3 regions of the Streptomyces sp. 71268 genome follow, and region 3 is predicted to be linked to each of the others. Evidence: riboswitches for the same ligand, from Rfam matches in the RefSeq annotation. Region 3 holds a riboswitch; each other region holds the start of a gene.
The links. A riboswitch is a leader RNA that binds a small molecule or an ion and turns the genes downstream of it on or off. The one in region 3 is predicted to bind cyclic di-AMP.

Region 1: linked by a shared signal. The riboswitch ahead of OYE22_RS14185 (M23 family metallopeptidase) and the one ahead of OYE22_RS20375 (C40 family peptidase) in region 3 are both predicted to bind cyclic di-AMP.
Region 2: linked by a shared signal. The riboswitch ahead of OYE22_RS00980 (C40 family peptidase) and the one ahead of OYE22_RS20375 (C40 family peptidase) in region 3 are both predicted to bind cyclic di-AMP.

The regions. Positions count from the first base shown of each region.
Region 1 is NZ_CP114200.1:3,726,060-3,730,939, forward strand. Features, by position in the region: gene OYE22_RS14175 (response regulator transcription factor) at 1-326, opposite strand, end outside; gene OYE22_RS14180 (aldo/keto reductase) at 1,105-2,070, opposite strand; gene OYE22_RS14185 (M23 family metallopeptidase) at 2,236-3,357, opposite strand; cyclic di-AMP (ydaO/yuaA leader) riboswitch at 3,369-3,537, opposite strand; gene OYE22_RS14190 (PP2C family protein-serine/threonine phosphatase) at 3,684-4,853, opposite strand.
Region 2 is NZ_CP114200.1:304,888-309,767, reverse strand. Features, by position in the region: gene OYE22_RS00990 (FMN reductase) at 1-542, shown strand, start outside; gene OYE22_RS00985 (hypothetical protein) at 687-1,286, opposite strand; gene OYE22_RS00980 (C40 family peptidase) at 1,528-2,001, opposite strand; cyclic di-AMP (ydaO/yuaA leader) riboswitch at 2,005-2,158, opposite strand; gene OYE22_RS00975 (class I SAM-dependent methyltransferase) at 2,661-3,686, opposite strand; gene OYE22_RS00970 (TauD/TfdA family dioxygenase) at 4,319-4,880, shown strand, end outside.
Region 3 is NZ_CP114200.1:5,149,424-5,154,303, forward strand. Features, by position in the region: gene OYE22_RS20365 (globin domain-containing protein) at 1-90, opposite strand, end outside; gene OYE22_RS20370 (Rrf2 family transcriptional regulator) at 332-772, opposite strand; gene OYE22_RS20375 (C40 family peptidase) at 1,094-2,332, opposite strand; cyclic di-AMP (ydaO/yuaA leader) riboswitch at 2,340-2,583, opposite strand; gene OYE22_RS20380 (ATP-dependent DNA helicase) at 2,742-4,880, shown strand, end outside.

The DNA of each region.
Region 1 (4,880 bases), 1.4 Mb from region 3:
CCGCTGAGCACCTCGCGCACCGCGGCGACGTAGCCGTGGTCGGGGTCGTCGCGGCTCACGACGCCGGCCACCGACTGCCGCGACGGCGAGCGCCAGAACGGGTCGCTCACGCCGTTGACCAGCGCGATCACCCGCGTCCCGATGCGGGCGAAGGAGGGTTCGGCGGCGAGGGCGCGAGATTCCACGACGGCCACGTCCACGGCGGGCGCGAGCCGGCCGCGCTGGGTCTTGGTCCAGGAGGCGACACCCCAGCCGGGCGCTGTCAGCGCGTCACCCACGCGCCGGTGCAACGAGGGAGAACTGATGACGAGAACAATGCGACCCATGGCTTCCCCTTGCCTGGATTCAGGTCGACGGCCGCGCCGCCGATGCGCCTGAACAGGGCAACCAAACCGACAGAAACGCCCGGCGAGCGCATACTTTTCGTAGTCGAACGCTTCCGGGAAGTCAGCGTGAATAGCCGCTCGACGTTGGTCAGACGTCGATCAGCGCCGGCCATCGGCAGCCCCATCGAGTAGCCGGAACTTAGCACATCCGGTTGACGAGACTTAGTGCGCGTGCACAATCCCCCGCTGTAGTCGGTGAGTAGCGGATGCGTAATCGCGGGCAATGACGCGTAATACTTCACGCCCCGGCGGGGGTTTCCGCCCGCGCCCGGGCCGCGTTCGGCGGCGGGTAATGCCCAGGCAATGGCGGAGTTATGGATGGGCGTCGCGACCCCTTCCACGGTGCCCGGTTCGGCGCTTTCTCTTTGCCCGAAAAATGCCCGGAGTTGAGAACCGGGGCGGCCGTTTTCCCCTCCGCGTCCGCGGGGTTGGGCGCGCGCGGCGTCGCCGCCACCCGTCCGGGCAGGTAGGCGAGCCCGCTGGCGCCCGGCCGGCCCGACGGGCGCCACCGGGTGCGCGCGGAGGTCGGGCTGACCGAACGGGAGCCGGCCGTCCGGCAGTTGAGGCCCGGCCCGCGCGGCGCCCGCCAGGAGATCCCGCTCGGCGCCCGCCGACGAGATCCCGTCCAACGCCCGCCGAGGTCCCGTTCGGCGCCCGCTCGCTCGGCGCAAGCGACGAGATCCGGCGCGGGGGCCCGGCGGCGCCGGCGGCTACCGGCTCAGGTCGACGCCTCGGTCAGCGCGGCGATCTCCGCGGCCGTGAGTTCCAGGTCCGCCACGGCCAGCAGCGGCGGCAGTTGCTCCAGCGTGCGGGCGCTGGCGATCGGGGCCACCACCGTGGGCTGCGCGGCCAGCCAGGCCAGGGCCACCGTCGCGATCTCGACGCCGCCGTGCGCCGCGGCCACCTCGTCGAGGGCGGCGAGCACTCGCGGCCCCCGCTCGCTGTCCAGGTACCGCTGGACCGACTCGGCGCGCACCGAGCCCTCCGGCGTGCTGCCGGGCCGGTACTTGCCGGTGAGGAAGCCGGCCGCCAGCGCGAAGTACGGGACCGTCGCCAGGCCCCGCTCGGCCGCGACGCGGGACAGGTCGCCCTCGTAGGTGTCCCGCGAGACCAGGTTGTAGTGCGGCTGGAGCGCCACGTACCGCGCCAGGCCCTCCCGCTCGGAGGCGTCCAGGGCCTCGGTGAGCCGGGCGGCCGTGATGTTGGAGGCCGCGATCTGGCGGACCTTGCCCTCCCGGACCAGGCCGTCCAGAGTGGTGAGGAAGTCCTCGACCGGCAGCGACTCGTCGTCGTAGTGCGTGTAGTACAGGTCGATGTGGTCGGTGCGCAGGCGGCGCAGGGAGGCCTCCACGTCAGCCCTGATCACCTCGGCGCGCAGCCCGCGCCGCTCCGGCGAGCCGCCGCCCACCTTGGTCGCGATGACCACGTCGTCCCGCCTGCCGCGCGCGGCGAGCCAGTTGCCGATGATGGTCTCCGACTCACCGCCCGAGTTGCCCGGCACCCAGGCCGAGTAGACGTCGGCGGTGTCGACGAAGTTGCCGCCGGCCCCCGTGTAGGCGTCCAGGATGGCGAAGGACTGCGCCTCGTCGGCGCCCCACCCGAAGACGTTGCCCCCCAGCGAGAGGGGGAAGACCTCGACGTCACCGATCCGGCGCGTCCGCGTGCTCTGTGCGTTCTCGACCATGTGCAGAGCCAACGGCCCGGCCCGGGGCGCTATTCCGCGCGTGCCACGTACGGCGGGAGCGCGCCGGGGAGCGCGCCCCCGGCGTGCGGGCGGACGGAGGGTCGTGCGGAGGGGGCGGGCCGTGCGGGGGGCAGGCGGGCGCGGGACCCGGGCCCGCCGCTCTCGTTACGGCTGGAGGCCGTGCTCCCGCAGCCACGCCATCGGGTCGACCGGCGCGCCGCCGCTCGGGCGCACTTCGAGGTGCAGGTGCGCGCCGGTCACGTTGCCGGTCGCGCCCACCCGGCCGATGACGTCACCGGTGGAGACCTCGCCCGAGGTCTGCGTCATGGACGACAGGTGGCAGTACCAGACCTCGGTGCCGTCGGGGAGCGTCAGCACGATGCGGTAGCCGTACGAACCCGCCCAGCCGGCCTGCGTGATGGTCCCGCCGTGCACCGCCTTGACCGGCGTGCCGGTCGGGGCGGCGAAGTCGAGGCCGGTGTGGTTCGCCGACCACATGTCGCCGGCCTGGCCGAACGTGGAGGTCACCGTGTACGAGCTGAGCGGCATCGCGTAGCTCGCGGCCAGCTTCGCGCGGCGCTCGGCCTCGGCCTTACGCCGGGCCTCCTCCTCCGCCTCGCGCTTGGCCTCCGCCTCCGCGGCCCGCTGCTTCTCGACCTCGGCGGCCTTCTTGCGGGCCGCCTCGTCCGCGGCCTTGCGCGCCGCCGCCCGCTCGGCGGCCTCGCGCTCGGCCTCGTCGGCGGCGCTCTGCTGGGTCTCGGCCTGCTGGAGGATGCGGGCGCGCAGCACCTCGCCCGCGTTGGTCGTGCCGTTCGCGGACTCCTCGGCCGTCAGGCCGGCCTGACTGAGCGGGGCCTGGCCGGCGGCCCGCGGCGCGGCCTCGTACCGCTGGTCACCGCTCCCGCCGTCGGATATGAGGGACCCGACGCCGGGAAGCTCGTCGACGTCGGGCAGGGAGTGCGTGACCTCGTCGGCGACGTGGCCGAGGTCGGGCATCGATATCGGGGCCTTGGGGCGGTCCTTGGCGCTCGCCATGCCGCCGGCGCCGACCGCCGCGATGACGCCCACGCCGAGCACGGCGCCGCCACGGGCCATCGTGGTGCCGCGCTGTTTGACCACGCGGTGCCGGCCACGGACCGGGGCGACGGATTCGGCGGTGGGGTTCCACTCCTCCCAGGGGCCCTCGCGGAGGTCGTCCCGGGGCTCCCCCCAGGGAGGCCCGGCGAGGTCGTCGACCCCGTCGTGCGCGGGTGAAGCCTGGTCGAGGGCAGACCTGTTGGACGCCACGGAGGCGTGCTCCTTTCCTTCCTTCTCGCCTACCGGGTTAGCTGACGGGTTCGGAGCAGGAAGGTCTCCTACGGGTCGCGCACGATCCGATTCACCCCAAGGGTTGGTTCCCCGGTTCCCTCGCCGCGGCACCGCCCTGATCTGCGATGACGCGCCTACGGGATTCGGCGACGGCGCACGGTGCCGCCTCTGGCGACGGCTGTGACGACCGCGCTGCGTTATCGAACGTTAATAGAGGGCCGGGTGTGATTCCAAGCCGTTCCGGGGAATAAGGGCCCCGCTTTGACGAGGTGCCAGCACATCGTCAGCACAGTGGTCAAGATCGGCTACCCAGCGCGTTCGTCGGCCGCCCGCTGGCCGCGTCGGACGGCCACCATGCCGGGCGCGCCGGCCCGGCGCAGCGCGAGCAGTGCCATGTCGTCGGCGCGCTGGCCCTCGGTGTGCCGCATGACGTCGGCGATCAGCGCGTCCAGGAGGGCGTCCGGGCTGGCGAAGCGACGGCCGCTCAGCCGCCGCGCCGGCTCGTAGAACCGCCCGCTCGCGTCGCGCGCCTCCGTCACCCCGTCCGTCAACAGCAGCAGCGCCGCCCCGGCCGGGAACGGCAGCTCCTCCACGGTGTCCCGCCAGGCCGCCACGTCCCGCATGCCGAGCGGCAGGGCGTTGGCCTCGGGGCTCAGCTCACGCACCTGGCCCGTGGGGAGCAGCAACAGGGGCGGCGGGTGGCCCCGGTTGATCAGCCGCAGCCCGCCGCTCCCGTCGCCGATCTCGGCCAGCACGGCGGTGGTGAACCCCTCGAACTGGTCGAGGCCCACCCGCCGATCACCCTCCCGGTCGAGCGCACGCTCCAGCCGGTCGGCCAGCCCCTCCAGGGTGCGCTCCTGCTCCGCGGCCTCCCGGAAGGCCCCGATCACCACGGCCACGGCCTCCACGGCCTCAAGCCCCTTGCCCCGTACGTCGCCGATGATGGCCCGCACGCCGTGCGGCGACTCCTGCACGGCGAACAGGTCGCCGCCGATCCGCGCGTCGGTCTGCGCCGCGACGTACCGCGCGGCGATCCGCAGCGAACCGATGCGGCTCGGGGGCGTGGGCAGCACGGCGCGCTGCGCGGCCTCGGCGACGACGCGTACGGTCGCGAGTTGGCGGAAGTTGCGCCGCACCACCCGGTTGATCGCCAGCGCCAGCAGCGCGACGGTGCACACGGTGACGACCTCGGTCACCGACAGGGCCTGGTCGTCGCCGCTGTGGAAGGTCGCGAGCAGCACCGACGCCACGGCGGCCGTGGCGGCCACCGCGGCCGTGCCGCGCAGCGAGAACAGCGGCGCGGCGACCAGGGAGGCGGCGGACAGGAAGGGCGAGGCGGTGTAGTGCATCGGCATCAGGAGGTCGAAGACCACGCCGCCGACCAGCAGGAACGCGGGCAGCCAGCGGGCGACGCTCCGGGCCCACGCGGCTCGCGGCGACTCCGCGCCCGCACCGGCCCACCCAGGACTCCCCACGCGTTCGCTCCCGCTCTCGGCTGGCCC
Region 2 (4,880 bases), 4.8 Mb from region 3:
CCGCCCAGCGACAGCTCGCGGACGCCGGCCGGCCGGTCGAGGTCCAGGTGGTCGAACTGCGTGAGCTGGCCACCGCCATCGCCCAGCACATGGTCACCGGCTTCCCGGGCACCGCGCTGCGCGCCGCCCTCGACGCGGTGACCCGCGCCGACGCGCTGATTGCGGTCACGCCCGTGTTCACCGCCTCCTACAGCGGCCTGTTCAAGTCGTTCTTCGACGTGCTGGACAACGAGGCGCTGGTCGACAAGCCCGTGCTGATCGCGGCGACCGGCGGCACGGCCCGCCACTCCCTGGTCCTCGACCACGCGCTGCGCCCGCTCTTCGGTTACCTGCGCGCCGTCACCGTGCCCACCGGCGTCTACGCCGCCTCCGAGGACTGGGGCGCGGCCGGGGACGGCCGTACCGACGGGCTGAGCGAGCGAATCGACCGCGCCGCACGCCAACTCGCCGGCCTGCTGGTCGACGCCCCGTCCGTGCCGCACCAGGACGACGACGAGGTCGTCCCCTTCGCCCAGCAACTGGCCGCGGTGCGCGGAGCCTGACGGCGCGCAGGCGCCGGGGCGCCGTACGCACGGATGCCGCCGACACGCCATGTGGCGTGTCGGCGGCATCCGTGGAGCCGATCGGCCGCCGTGGTTCACCTGCCGTGGTCCGGGGCGCTCCGCGTCCCGGGTTCAGCCCTCGGTTCAGCGCAGCAGGTCGAGCAGGTCACCGAGTGTGTCCGGGGCGAGCCTCGGCATGTCGGCGACCGCGTTGAGCGTGAAGAGGTGGTCGCCCTTGCGCACCGGCGACTTGCCGAAGGTCTTCTTGAGCAGCTTCTCGCCCTCGGGAGTCAGCGCGGTCCGCACGTTGACCGCCTTGACCTGCTTCTGCGTGACCTTCGCGTTCTCCCGCTTGATGGTGTAGGTCAGGAACCGCACCGGCTGCGCCTTGGCCCGGTTGACCGAGGCGTGCGCCTGGGTCCGCGAGGACTTGTTCACGTAGTTGTAGATCTTGGTGAGGTCGAGACGGTCGTCCTTGTCACGAAACGTGACACCGCCCTGCAACTTCGCGTAGTCCCTCGTGCCCTCGACCAGCGGGAGGGACACGCACTGGCGCTGCTTGCCGGTGATCCGAGCGGCCCCCGTGGCGGCCAGCGTGACCTTCGCCTTGGCAAGCTGCTTGGCGGCGGGCTTGCTCAGGCAGAACTCGGCCTTGCCGTTCTTGATGGGCTTGGCTGCCTCACCAGCCTGGGCCGGCGTCACCGCGCACGCCAGCGCCGCTGCGACGACGGCAACCCCCGTCATTCCTCGCATCATGACTCGTCCTCGTGGATCAGGCTGACCGTGATTCGGTCGGCACGTGAGGACAACGGGGATTGCTCCCTGCGGGTGACGTACTCGATGGCAACATCACTCGGCTTGGTGACATCGACCCGGAACCGGCCCGTAGGGCGGCTCTCGTCCCCACACCCCTCTCGTCCCAGGGTCGTGGGGTCGGGGCGCGGCGCGGCATCGCCCGCCCGGCGCCCCGACCCACCCGTCATGGTCAGCGGACGCGGCCGTACCAGACCTTGTTGGTCCAGATCTTCTCCAGCCGCACCGACTTGCCAGGCTTGGGCGCGTGCCAGATCTTGTTCTTCCCGGCGTAGATGCCCACGTGGTAGACGTTCCGCCCGGAGTGGAAGAAGACCAGGTCACCCGCCTTGCGCGAGCTCTTGGACAGGTGGCGGGTCTTGTTGTACTGGGCCGCCGCCGTGCGCGGCAGCTTCTTGCCCGCCTTCTTGAACGAGTAGAGCGTCAACCCCGAGCAGTCGAACCGGTGCGGGCCGACCGCCCCGTACTTGTAGGGTGCGCCCTTCTTGCCGGCGGCGATCTTGAGCGCCTTGCCGGAGGCCGTCGCCGCCTGCGCATCGGTCGTCAGGGCGGGGACGAACGAGGAACCGGCCAGCACCGTGGCGGTGAGGGCCGAAGCGGTGCCGATGCGCGTGGCGATCGAGGGTATGCGTGGCTGCGCGGACATACGAAAGCCCTTCGTCATCCGCCTGCGAAAGATGACCTGTCGGGTTCGGACTGGCGAAGTTGCCCGGCCACTCGCGTGGCTTCACCCCAAGGGCCACCGACTTCGTGGCCCGTCGTGCCTGGGTCTCCCGTTCCTGCCGATTTCGTGTTCTTCTCACTGGGCCCGCGCGGCGGCAGGACTCGGCGTCCGCCCGGACCGCCCCGCCGTGGTGACGGGGGCTTGGTGGTGTCGGATAGGGATACTGCGTCATCCACGGCCCGAATTCGCAGCCGAAAGGGCCGTATGTGAACTTCTTCACCTTCGCTGGTGACACAGAACCGCGGTCGGTCTCATCCCCCATACGAGTCGCGCAAACCCGCTCTGAACTGCGAAAACGCCGAACCGGACGCAGAGGTTCCAGGGCGTGACCAGGCTGTGGGCCAGGCAGCCGCCCACCACCCCCGGGTTCGCGGCGCGCGCGGCGGTGTGCCGTGACGCGACGTCAATCCGCGCGCACGGCCGGCCGTCGGCGACCCGGCGCCGCGCGACACCGGAGGCGCGGGGTGACGGTGGCGTGGTGTCACGGTGGCGGCGGGATGGCGATGACCGTGTGTCTCCGCCACCGCCGGCCGTTCCCGGCCCGCCGCCTGCGTCTGGGGCAAGCCGTCGAACGCGTGAGGCTAGTCGTCGAAGGGGCAGGTGCCGACGAAGGCCCGGAACTCCTCGCCGGGCACCAGGCGGCGGGAGCGCACCTGTGTGAAGCCCGCGTCCCGCATCTGCCCCAACAGCTCGGCCGGGCGCGGCAGCGGGCCGGCGAAGTCGGCGTACGCGCACCACAGGTTCAGCATCTCCATGCCCGGGCCGCCACCCTGGCAACTCGTCGTCAGGAGCAGCTTGCCGCCGGGCATCAGAAACGAGCGCGCCCGCTCCAGCACCTTGGTCCGCTCACCGTGGGGGAAGTAGTAGATGTTGTTGTGCAGCGTGACCAGGTCGAACTTCTGCTCCGTCGAGTACGTCCGCAGGTCGCTGCGGACGACCTCCACCCGGTCGGACAGGTTCCACTTGTCCAGGTTCGCCTGCGCCTGCGCCACCACCTCGTCCTGCAGGTCGATCGCCACGGCCGTCAGCCGAGGGTTGAGCGAGGCGGCGTGCCGTACGTAGGTGCCGCTGCCGCAGCCCACCTCCAGGAGCCGGACCGGTGAGTTCCGGTCGACCTGCTGCTCCACCACGCCCTGCACGGCGGGTTCGAGGACACGGGACGAGCGGGCGATGAGCGCGCCGTCCTGGTCGGCGATCGACACCCGACGCCCTTCGCGCAGCATGTCGGGGGCGTCCAGGAGCAGTGGGGCGTGGAAGCGCATGAGCTGTTCGAGCAGCGCCACGTAGGCGTCCGCCTCCGGCCGCGCCAGCGACTTGGCCAGGCGGCCGCGCAGCCGGTAGCGCCCGCCGCGCGAGCCGAGTTCTCCGAGCCGCACTCCCATGTCGAGCCAGACGCCGAGCAGTTGCTCCTCACCGTGCATGCCCAGCTCGTCGGCGAGCGCGGGCGCGTCGAGCGGTTGCCGCGCGAGATGGCGCAGCACGCCACTGTTGGCGGCCGCGGCCAGGAACGAGGCGCGGTACGCGGGGCCGGCGAGCTCCCGCGGCATCCGCATGGCCAGTGAGAGGTGATTGCTGCGCACCAGCTTGGTGAACGTTCGGATCTTCACGGGGAGTTCCTCATCTGTGCTGGGTGGTGGGCGGCGTACGCGCGAACGGCGCTGGGCCGGCGCGGAACGGGCCGGGGGACACACCCGCGCCCCGGGGTCCGGTGGCGCAGTGGCGGGTGGCACGCGGATCGGGCGGCTATCGCGGGTGAAGAGGATGGCGGCGGGCGTGCGCTGGGGGACTGACTGCCCAACGCCCCACGCGTCCACACGTCGCGCGCTGATCCGGCGCAGGGGACAGGTGTATCAGGGAATTCGCCGATCGCACTGCCCGCTGCGCGCCCGCCCTTCCGCTCCCGCGCGCCCCGGCGCACCGAACTCCGAGGTGATTGGCCTGCCCAAGGCGTCGGCGCGGCGTCGCGCCGCTGAACCCCTGGTCCACTCGTACGGGTGACATATAGTCCGGTCGCGTCCGGGTGCGCCGACTGGGGCACGGCCCATACGGCCCAAGGCAAAAGGCGGCATCCGCTCACCTGCCCCCCGAACGCCTGTTGGTGAGATCACCCCTCCGTTTCAGCGAGCTGCAAGGTTGCCCTAAGCCCGCTGCTGAACGGTGGTAGAGCCAGTGCATTGTTAAACCAACCGGCTCGCCGCTGGGGGAGAATATGACCACCGCACCACAAACGGACGCCGCCATGGGCGTGGCTCTGGAGCTCGACGTTCTGAACGCTCCGGACGAGGATCTCGTCGCGCTCAAGGAAAAGGTCTACCGGAACAAGATCGTGGTCTTGAAGGAGCAACACCTCTCGCCCGCCGAATTCGTCACCTTCGGGCGGCGGCTGGGTGAGGTCGAGACCTACTACCAGCCCATGTACCACCACCCGGAGCACAAGGAAATCTTCGTTTCCTCGAATGTGCGGGAATCCGGCCAGCAAATCGGCGTGCCGCAGACCGGCAAGTTCTGGCACCACGACTACTCGTTCATGGCCCGGCCGTTCGGGCTGACGCTCATCTACCCCCAGGTGGTACCCCGGGAAAACCGCGGCACCTACTTCATCGACATGGGCAAGGCGTACCAGAAGCTGCCCCGGGAGATGAAGAACGCCATCGCGGGGACGCGCAGCCGCAACAGCGTCCGGCGGTACTTCAAGATCCGCCCCGACGACGTGTACCGACCGATCACCGAGGTGCTCGCCGAGATCGAGGAGCAGACCCCGGCGGTCACCCACCCCACGGTCTTCCCGCACCCGGTCACCG
Region 3 (4,880 bases):
GTCGTAGAAGCGTGCGGCGATCTCGTCGAGCGCGCCGTGCACGGCGGGCAGCGTGGCACGGACCGCGACGGCCGACTTTTCGGACAGCATGGCTACTCCAAATCAGATTCTGAGATTCGTCTTTTTGGTCGAGGGTGTTCGCGGAAGGGATTGCGGGGATTCCGGCGCGAGGGCCGGTCAGGGGGGAGCGGGGAGAGGCGACGTGGGCGTGGGGCCTCGGGCGGGGTGGCGCGAGGTGGCCACGGTGAGGCGCGGGCGGGCTTGGCCGCGGCCCGCGCGGTGCGCGGTGGGCGCGGCGGGTGGTGATCAGGTGGCGGGTGGTGTTCGGGTGCTAGGTGGGACGGGGTGTGAGGCCCAGCAGGACGGGGCCGGTCGGGGCGGAGACGAGGTCGGCGATGGTGATCGGGTCGAGCGTGGCGTAGAAGGATTCCTGTGCCTGGCGTAGCGCGCTGCGCAGCCGGCACGCCGTGCGCAGCGGGCAGGGCGGGTCGTCCTCGCAGCCCACCACGTCACCCGCCCCCTCAAGCTCGCGTACCAGCCAGCCGAGCGACGCGGCGCGCCCGGTCGAGGTCAGCGCCAGCCCGCCGCCCCGGCCGCGCCGGGCCTCGACCACGCCGAGGTGGCGCAGCCGGGTGACGGCCTTCGCGGCATGGCTGTACGGCACGGCGACGGCGTCGGCCACCTCGCGAGTGGTCGGCGCGCTCTCCGCGTCGAGCACCGCGAGGCGCATGGCGACGCGGAGCGCCAGATCGGTGGCCTTGGTCAGTCGCACGCCGCGATTCTATGGAATACGCATCTGCGATTCGTCTTTGGGGGTGCCCTTGGTCCCCGCGCCCGTTCGCTCAGCGGTCCAGCGGTCCAGCGGTCCAGCGGTCCTCCCGCCAGCGGTCCTCCCGCCAGCGGCCCGACGGACGCCGCCCCTCCCCGCGAGGCCGTGACCGGCACCGTCTTCGCCACCCTCGCCCACCCCCGGCGTACGCCGCACCCTCCCGCCAGCGGCCAGCAGCCAGCGGAAACCGCCCCCACCGGCGAGCGGGCCCGCCCCCGCGCCAGGGGAGGCGGGCCCGCTCCGTGGGGGCGGGGGCCCGGCGGGTCAGGCCGGCCGCACGTTCCCGTACAGCGGCATCGTGTAGATCGACTCGACCCGCACGTTGGCCCCGGGCCTCGGCGCGTGGATCATCTTGCCCTCGCCGACGTAGAGGCCGACATGGCTGATGTCGTCGAAGAAGAAGACCAGGTCACCGGGGGCGAGGTCGGTGGTGGCTATGCGTTGGCCGACCTTGACCTGGTCCCAGGTGGTGCGCGGCAGGGTCACCCCGGCGGCCTTCCACGCGCCCTGCGTCAGCCCGGAGCAGTCGTACGCGTTGGGGCCGGTCGCGCCCCACACGTACGGCTTGCCGAGCTGTGCCCGCGCGAAGTCGATGGCCTGTTGCGCCTTCGCCGTGTCGGCCGGGGAAGCGGGGTCGCTCGGGCCGATGTCGCCCGAGCCGTCGCCGCGGCCCGCGGCCCCGCCCTGGCCGCTTCCGTCGCCGCTGTCGCCGCCCGTGTCGCCGGCGTTCTCGCGCTGCTCACGCTCCCGCTGTTCCCGCTCGCGCCGCTCCCGCTCCGCGCGCTCCTTCTCGGCCTGCTCGCGGGCCAACTCCTTGGCCTTGCGCTCGGCCTCGGCCTGCTTCCTGCGCTCCAGCTCCGCCAGCCTGGCCTTCTCCTCGGCGGTCAATCTGGACAGCAGCTTGCGGGCCTCGGCCAGCTTGGTCTGTACGGACTTCTTCTTGGCCCGCAGGTCGTCCTGGGCGGCGGTGAGGGAGGCCAGGCTCCGCGCCGCCTTGCCGCGCTGGGTGGCCGCCGTCGCCCGCCGGGCCTCGTAGTCCGCCAGTGCCCGCTGCTGCCGACTGGTCATCCGGGCCAGCAGGTGCGACTGGTCGAAGAGACGCTGGGAGTCGGCGGCCAGGAGCAGCGTCGCGGTCGAGTGGGCGCTGCCGGTGCGGTACTGGGCCGCCGCGAAGGTCCCCAGCTTGCGGCGCGCCTCGTTGACTCGCTCGGTGTGCTCGGCGACGTCCCCGAGCAGTTCGTCCACCCGGGCCTGCTGCGCGTCCGTGCGCTCCTTGGCCCCGTTGTACGCCTGGGTGGCGCTGCCGGCCTCGCGGTACAGCGCGTCGACCCGCTGCCGCACCTCCTCGACCGAGGGGCGCGGCTCGCGCGGTACGGCGGTGGCCGACGGCGCGAGCTGGACGAGGAGGGCGAGGGAGGCGAGCGCGGCCGTGGTGAGGCCGGCGACGGTACGACGACCGGACGACACGTCCAGCCGGTACCGCGACCTGCGGTGTGACGCCAAGGGAGGCGACTCCTTCCGTGGACCGCCTACCGGGTTAGCTGTCGGGTTCGGGCGCTCCGCGCGGCTCGGGGACGGGCGTCACCGAGCGCACGGGGAGGGAAGGGAATGCCCTACGGTCCGCACATGGGGATGCGGTCCGATTCACCCCGGTGGTACTTCCCCCCGCCTCCGGGAGACTCCCGTAAGGCGCGGGGAACGGTGGGTCCCCGGCTCCGGCCGCCTGACAGGGCCGGACTCGGCGCGGGCCGCCCGTTGCCGACGCTTTCGCCGACGGGGGTACGGGCCGCCATGACCAGGCACCGTAGCCAACGGCCCGGGTGGCTGGGAAGGCTGGTGTTCGACATGTCGGGAAGGGGTCGGGGGAAGGGCGGTGCGGGTTGTCAGTGGTGCCGCCTAGACTCGGTTCGCGATGAGCAGCCTCTTTGACGACGACTTCCTGGCGGATCTTGCCCGGTCGGGCGGCGAGCCCCCGCCCGAGGAGCAGGAGATCCCCGAGGACGCCCCGGGTGACCCGACGGTGCCCGCGGGCCAGGCCCCGGAGCAGGTTCCGCACGACCTGTTCGAGGGCTGGGACCTCGCCCCGAGCGCGGGGCCGGGGCCGGCCGCCGGCTTCGGCGAGCGCGCCGGCCGCGCGGGGTCCGACGCGTACGGCGAGGAGCCGGAGCCGTACGGCGAGCGCGAGGCGTACTACCGCAACGGCGCGCCGCGCCCGGCCGTGGACCCGGCCGCGCTGCTTGAGGGGATGAACGAGCAGCAGCGGGCCGCCGTCGTGCACGCCGGATCGCCGCTGCTCATCGTCGCCGGCGCCGGCTCGGGCAAGACCCGGGTGCTCACCCACCGCATCGCGCATCTGCTGGGCGCCCGCCGCGCGCACCCTGGCGAGATCCTGGCGATCACGTTCACGAACAAGGCCGCGGGCGAGATGAAGGAGCGCGTCACGGACCTCGTGGGCCAGCGCGCGAACGCCATGTGGGTGTCGACGTTCCACAGCGCCTGCGTGCGCATCCTGCGCCGCGAGTCCAAGAAGCTCGGCTTCACGTCCTCGTTCTCGATCTACGACGCGGCCGACTCCAAGCGGCTGATGGCCCTGGTCTGCCGCGACCTGGACCTGGACCCGAAGCGGTTCCCGCCCAAGTCCTTCAGCGCCAAGATCTCCAACCTCAAGAACGAGCTCATCGACGAGGAGACCTACGCGGCGCAGGTGGGCGGCGACGGCGCGGGTTCCGGTGGCGGCTTCGAGAAGACGCTGGCCGAGGCGTACACGATGTACCAGGCCAGGCTGCGCGAGGCCAACGCCCTCGACTTTGACGACATCATCATGACCACGGTGCACCTGCTCCAGGCGTTCCCGGACGTCTCGGAGCACTACCGCCGCCGGTTCCGGCACGTGCTGGTGGACGAGTACCAGGACACCAACCACGCGCAGTACACGCTGGTGCGCGAGCTGGTCGGGCCGGCCGAGTCCGCGGCCGAACTGTGCGTGGTGGGCGACGCTGACCAGTCGATCTACGCGTTCCGTGGCGCGACCATCCGCAACATCCTCCAGTTCGAGGAGGACTACCCGAACGCGACGACGATCCTGCTGGAGCAGAACTACCGTTCCACGCAGACCATCCTCAGCGCGGCCAACGCCGTCATCGAGCGCAACGAGAACCGCCGCCCGAAGAACCTGTGGACGGACGCCGGCGCCGGCGCCACCATCACCGGGTACGTGGCCGACACCGAGCACGACGAGGCGCAGTTCGTCGCGGACGAGATCGACCGGCTCACCGACGCGGGCGACGCCCGCGCCGGCGACGTGGCCGTCTTCTACCGGACCAACGCGCAGTCCCGCGTCTTCGAAGAGGTCTTCATCCGCGTCGGCCTGCCGTACAAGGTCGTCGGCGGCGTCCGCTTCTACGAGCGCAAGGAGGTCCGCGACATACTCGCGTACCTGCGCGTGCTCGCGAACCCCGAGGACACGGTGCCGCTGCGGCGCATCCTCAACGTCCCCAAGCGCGGCATCGGCGAGCGCGCCGAGGCGATGATCGACGCGCTCGCCCAGCGCGAGCGCATCTCCTTCGCCCAGGCGCTGCGCCGGGTCGACGAGGCGTACGGCATGGCCGCGCGCTCCGTCAACGCGGTCAAGCGCTTCAACGTGCTCCTTGAGGATCTGCGCACCATCGTGGAGTCCGGCGTCGGACCGGCCACGGTGCTTGAGGCGGTCCTCGAGCGCACGGGCTACCTCGCCGAACTCCAGGCCTCCACCGACCCGCAGGACGAGACCCGGGTGGAGAACCTCCAGGAACTCGCGGCGGTGGCGCTGGAGTTCGAGCAGGAGCGCGGCGTGACATCGGGCGAGCCGGTGGACGCCGAGGCGCGGCCGGCCGCGGACGCCGGCGACACCGGCGCGGGCGAGACCGCGGCGACCGTGGCCGCGGTCGAGGAGGCGGCGGCCGCCGCGGTGGCCCAGGGCGTGGTGGCCCAGGGCGCCGAGGCCGGGGCGGGCGCGAACGCGGGGGCCGGTGGCGGACCGGCCGAGCAGGACGCCGTGGCGGCGCCGGGCGCG